One region of the Chryseobacterium scophthalmum genome, then DNA from elsewhere that is predicted to be linked to it. Evidence: riboswitches for the same ligand, from Rfam matches in the RefSeq annotation. Region 1 holds a riboswitch; the other holds the start of a gene.
What was found. Region 1 has a riboswitch for S-adenosylmethionine ahead of BUR17_RS13735 (SusC/RagA family TonB-linked outer membrane protein). Riboswitches for the same ligand answer to the same signal wherever they lie in the genome.
Positions count from the first base shown of each region.

Region 2: it holds a riboswitch for S-adenosylmethionine, as region 1 does, so the genes downstream of both, BUR17_RS21250 (alpha/beta fold hydrolase) here and BUR17_RS13735 (SusC/RagA family TonB-linked outer membrane protein) in region 1, are expected to answer to the same signal.

Region 1 is NZ_FSRQ01000002.1:770,920-774,057, forward strand. Features, by position in the region: gene BUR17_RS20900 (hypothetical protein) at 1-220, shown strand, start outside; gene BUR17_RS13730 (type II 3-dehydroquinate dehydratase) at 329-736, opposite strand; SAM riboswitch class I at 979-1,075, shown strand; gene BUR17_RS13735 (SusC/RagA family TonB-linked outer membrane protein) at 1,159-3,138, shown strand, end outside.
Region 2 is NZ_FSRQ01000002.1:881,629-884,766, reverse strand. Features, by position in the region: gene BUR17_RS21255 (ACT domain-containing protein) at 1-524, opposite strand, end outside; gene BUR17_RS21250 (alpha/beta fold hydrolase) at 580-1,518, opposite strand; SAM riboswitch class I at 1,583-1,694, opposite strand; gene BUR17_RS14330 (MGH1-like glycoside hydrolase domain-containing protein) at 1,881-3,138, shown strand, end outside.

The DNA of each region.
Region 1 (3,138 bases):
AATCTATTTTAACTTAGGATACGATGATAGAGTAGGAACCAGTATACCAAGAATTATAGGAAGTGGTGGGAATGCTCACCAAGAGGTTCTTACAATGGATCTTGCATTAGATGATACTTGGTACAGGGTTTATTATTTCCCAATAGTTAATAATAAAAATACAGCAGTAACAACAGATGATACAAGAGATATTTATTTGTCTATACAAAGATTGTATTAATTAAATTACTTACGAAACTAAGTTCGGTTTAAACATTTGTTTAAACCGAACTTTTTTATTTTAGCAATAAATTAAATTTTCTACAATTTATGATTGTGTAAACATATATTATTTTAAACTCAAAACTGCCAATCGATATCCTTCCATTCCAAAGCCGGACAAAACTGCATCCGTACAAGCTGCCGTTACAGATTTCTGCCTAAATTCTTCTCTTTTGTAAATATTACTGATGTGAACTTCTACTTTCTGTTTCTGAATATTCTTTAAACAATCCGCAATTGCATAAGAGTAATGTGTGAAAGCTCCGGGATTAATAACAACTGCATCAAAATCATCTACCTGAAGCCTGTTAATCAGTTCTCCTTCAATATTCGACTGATAATAATTCAATTCATGAGCGGGAAATTCAGACTTTAATTTTTCTAAATACTCTTCCATAGAAACACTACCGTAAATTTCGGGCTCTCTCGTGCCTAACAGATTGAGATTAGGACCATTTATAATTAAAACTTTCATAGTATAAATTTAGAAAGTTTTTTTAATAAGTCGAAAGCTTTTCTATTTTAAATCATTTTTTAGAATTGCATTATTTTTAATGATATTTATCATATTTGAGAATTTGATAATCTTTATAACCCCCTATTTTAGTGTTTTTTAAGAATGTATTAAGTTAATTTTTATTAAATAATAATTTAAAATCATAAAGTCTACTTGTTTTGTAGACTAATTGTTTTTAGATTTGCAAACATATTTCGATCGGCTTATAAAGAAAGATGGAGGGAACTGACCCTGTGAAGTCTTAACAACCTGCTCTTTGCAAGGTGTTACATTCAGCCTTTAAAGGAAAAATAAGCAATTGGTTAATCGTATTTATCGATGCCCTTTGCTGTCTTTTCTGCAAAGGGTTAATTTTTAAAATTTGATAAATGAAATGAGTTATGATTAACAAAAATTTAATTAATTCTAAAGCTTGGATTCCACCTGTTGCAGTATTTTTCTTAGGAATAATCAACATTCATGGTCAGGAAGCAAAAAAAGATACACTTCGCGAACAAGATATAGATGAAGTAGTAGTTGTTGCTTACGGAAAAGCGAAAAAAACAAGTTACACAGGCTCTGTGGCAACGATTTCGAGCGAAAAAATAAATAACAGACCCGTTACCAATATTACCAAAGCTTTGGAAGGACAGGTTCCTGGTCTTCAGGCGGTAAGTGCTTCAGGACAACCGGGTGCAACGGCATCTATCCGTATTCGTGGAATTGGCTCGGTGAGTGCTTCAAGTAATCCTTTGTTTGTCGTAGACGGAATTCCTTTTGACGGGAATATCAATTCGATAAGTCCCAATGATATTGAATCGATCAGTGTTTTGAAAGATGCTACGGCAAGTTCACTATATGGTTCAAGAGCAGCGAATGGAGTAATTATTATTACAACAAAATCCGGAAAAAAGGGTGAGGCAAAAGTGAATTTTAATATCAGTCAGGGTTTTTCTACCAGAGCGGTTAAAGATTACGAGCAGGTAAATACAGATCAGTATTTTCAGTTGTACTGGGAAGCTTTGAGAAATGGCTACAAATCGAGTCAGGTTACTTCTCAACAGGCGGCGCAAATGGCGAGTGATAATTTAGTTTCTGCTTTAGGAATCAATCCTTATGGTTCAGGTTACGCAAAACCAGTGGGGACCGATGGAAAACTTTTGTCAGGAGCTAATGCTTTATGGAACGACGACTGGAGAGATATTCTTCAGAGAGTTGCAGCAAGAAGTCAGGTAGATTTAGATTTCAGTGGCGGAAGTGAAAAGAGCAACTATTTCTTTTCATTAGGGTACCTTGATGATAAAGGAATTGCTATTGGATCAGGCTTTACAAAATACAGTACAAGACTTAAAATAAACTCTGAAGTCAAAAAATGGTTAACTGTTGGTGCTAATTTAAGTTATACCAACAGTCTTCAGGAAGCGCCGCCTTCTTCAGATTCCAGAACGGATAATATCATTAATGCAGCAAGAGTAATTCCTTCTTTTTATCCTTATTACGAAAGAAATGCAGACGGAAGTCACCGGTTAGATGCCAATGGAAATTATATCTACGACTTTGGAAAATACCGTCCTACAAGTGCTTTGCAAAATCAAAATGCTGCGGCAACATTACCTTTAGATAAAAATGAAAACCGTGAAGATAACTTTTCAGGAAAAGGATTTTTAGACTTTACTTTCTTACCGGAATTAAAGTTTAAATCTAGCTTTTCTGTTGATTTGGTTAATTACAACGGTCACTTTTATTCCAATCCTTTGATAGGGCAAGGAAGCGAAATCGGTGGTTCGGTAACAAAAACAAATTCAAGAACGCTGTCTTATACAACCAGTAATATTTTGACTTTTGATAAAAAATTCAACCAGCATCACTTTAATATTTTAGCGGGACAGGAATTTTATCATTACGAATTTCAAACCATCTCAGGAAACAGAAGTCAATTTTCACTTCCATATTACTATGAGCCAGATGCAGCAGCTTTGTTAGGAGGATTTAGCGGAAGCAGCGATAAACTAGGTTTGTTAAGTTATTTAGGAAAAGCGGAATATGATTTTAAAAATAAATATTTCATTTCCGGATCGGTAAGAGCAGATGGTTCTTCAAGATTTTCACCTGAAAACAGATGGGGAACTTTCTGGTCAGTTGGTGGTTCATGGAAAGCTTCGAGCGAAAATTTCATTAAAGATTTGAATATTTTTGATCAGTTGACGCTTCGTGCAAGTTACGGAGGTCAGGGAAATGATAAGTTGAGTACGTATTATGCCTACCAAAGTTTGTACACATTTTATAATAATCTAGGTGAAGGCGGTACGGTTGCAAGCAGACTTCCTACTCCGGATCTGAAGTGGGAAACCAATCTCAACTTAAATGTAGGATTAGAATTT
Region 2 (3,138 bases), 110 kb from region 1:
TGTTCTATCAACGTTTTCCCCACATTTCCGTGACCGATAATTGCCAAGTGAACTGTTTTTGGTTTTTTGAAAATTTCAGATTCAATGATATTTTTAGTTTTCTCATCCTGAGAAGATGTCACAACAATATTGATACGTTTCTCGCTTGAATTCTGGTTTAACAACAATGGAAAAACGTTATTTCTTGCCAGTTCAGAAAGTATTTTATTTAAATCCTCTGCCACAAAACCAATAACAGAAACATTGTTGATACTATAAATCTGGGTAACTTTTCCTGATTTTCTTTCCGTAGCAAACTCTTCGATAAGACAGTTTACTGCTTTTTCAGAATCATCTTCGTGTACCAAAATTGACAATCCGTTTTCTACCGCCTGTTGAGAAATTATTCCTACACTGATACGCGCAAATGTAAGCGCTTTAAACACTCTTCCATCAATCCCTATTTCACCTAAAAAATCTTCTCCTTCAAATTTGATGATCGATCTGTTCTTTAAAAATTTTATTTCGTTTGCATTACTTTTCATCTGTAACCTTTTTTATTTTTTTTATAAGACAGAGTTACCTTAAACTCTTTTTTTCCTACAAAATGTTATTTATGATATTATTTAATTGACTGTATTCCATTAAGAAGGCATCGTGCCCATGAACTGATTTGATCTCGTGATAGAAAACATCTTCTTTATTTTCCTTTAGCTTTTCAAAGCCGCTTCTGATTTCAGAGGCAGGAAAAAATAGATCTGTATCTACAGAGATCATGTGCATTCGTGCCTGAATTTTCTTTAACATATTTTCGTTTGCATTAATATTCATTAGTAAATGATTCATCAGTTGATAAGATTTTAAACTAAATCTTTCGGCAAGAGATTTACCATGATAAGTCAGCCAGTCTTCAGATTCTAACTGTTGTTTTTCATGATTAAATTTATTTTGAAATCTTTCGTTTAAAGACTGAGGCGTTCTGTAGCACAACATTGCATGGACTCTGGCTTTTTGCAACGGTTCTTCATTTCCATTTAATAAAAATTTCTGAACGAGACATTGAGCATGCAACCAATCATGAGTTTTAGAATCACAGGCAATCGGAATAAAAATTTCAGCTAAATCAGGTTTTTTCGAAAGCATTTCCCAACCGATTCCACCTCCTAAAGATCCTCCAATCAGAGCGTATATGTTTTTAATATTTAAAGATTCAAGACCTTTCAGAAATATATTTGCAATATCTGAAGGGGTAAAATCTGAATATTCGTCAATAAAAAAATCGTCATATCCATTTCCGGGAATATTGAAGCAGAGTACAGTATATTTATTTGTATCAATTACCTGATTTTCGCCAATCAGTTGTTTCCACCAACCTTTTTCTCCGGCAACATTCGAGTTTCCGGTTAAGGCATGATTTATCAAAATGATGGGTGCTGAAAAGAGTTCTTTCCCAAAAAGCTGGTAGCTTAACGGGATATGATATTCTCTCTGAGAATCGGTTTTGTACAAAAAATTAATATGTTGCAGTTCTGTTTTCAAATTATATATTATTAAAAATAAATTTGAAAATGCCATGAGAAGAATGGCTGAAAAGAACTTCAGTAAGTTATCTGTCCAAAATAAATTTATTTGGTAGAACGTAGCACCTTCTCTGCTTGCGCAAAGGGTTGCTAAGGTTTCACAGGGTCTAATCCCTCAACCTTTCTTGATAACATTTTCAATATGTAAATGAACGAATGGTGCAAAGATAAAACTTTTTATTTTAAAAATTAAAAAAAATTAACAAATAATACCAAACGTAATCGCAGCAGGGTTTTGAGAAGGTTGTTAATAATTATTCAGATTAAAAAAATTGGAATTATTTATCAAAAAAATTAACTTAGCAATGAAAATGGCTGAAAATGAATATCGAAAAGCAAAGATTACAAGATAAAGACTGGAAAAACTGGGGACCTTATGTAAGCAACAGACAATGGGGAAATGTGCGTGAAGACTACAGCCCCAACGGAAATGCTTGGCATTTTGCCAACCACGATATTGCAGAAAGCCACACGTATCGATGGGGAGAAGAAGGAATCGCGGGGATTTCGGATACCAAACAACTTTTTTGTTTTGCTCTCTCATTTTGGAATAAAAAAGATAAAAGAATAAAAGAACGTCTTTTCGGCTTGAGCAATCCGCAGGGAAATCACGGAGAAGATATTAAAGAAATTTTCTACTATCTTGATAATACACCTACTCACAGCTATATGAAAATGGTGTACAAATATCCTATCAACGAATTTCCATACGACGAAATTGTAGCAGAAAATGCAAGACGCACCAAAAAAGAACCTGAATATGAACTTTTCGATACCGGAATTTTTGATAAAGATGAATATTTCGATATTTTCATAGACTACTGTAAATCTGATGCTCATGATATCTTAATTCGTGTTACGGTCTGTAACCGAAGTAACCAAGCTGCCCCGATTGTTATTTTACCTACAACTTGGTTTAGAAATAACTGGAAATGGGGTTATAATGAATACAAAGGTCAGGTAGAAAGAGGAAAAGAAGGCTGCATCAATGTGGTTCACGACAGTATTCCTATTAAAAAGTTTTATTCAAAAAATAAAAATGCAGAACAGGTTTTCTGTGAGAATGAAACCAATCATCCTAAACTTCATGGCACTCCGTCTGTTGAAAATACTTACTATAAAGATGGAATCAACGATTATATTATTCATCAGCAAAATACTGTAAATCCTGAAAGAAAGGGTACAAAAGCAGCCTTCATCATTGATGAAATTATCGAAGGAGGTCAATCTGAAGTTTTTGAATTCAGGTTGTCACCGTATGATATGGATGATGCTTTTTATCAGTTTGATGATATTTTTAATGCAAGAATTAATGAAGCGAATGAATTTTACGATGAAATTCAGCAGGATATATTTAATGACGATGAAAAAAATGTGCAGCGACAAGCTTTTGCAGGACTTCTTTGGAACAAACAATTCTATCATTATAATGTAGGAAAATGGCTGAAAGGCGACCCTAATTATGAAGCTCCGAGAGATTTTAATCATTATGTAAGAAATACAGAATGGGAACATCTTCACAATAAAGACATCATCTCAATGCCTGATAAATGGGAATATCCTTGGTATGCAACTTGGG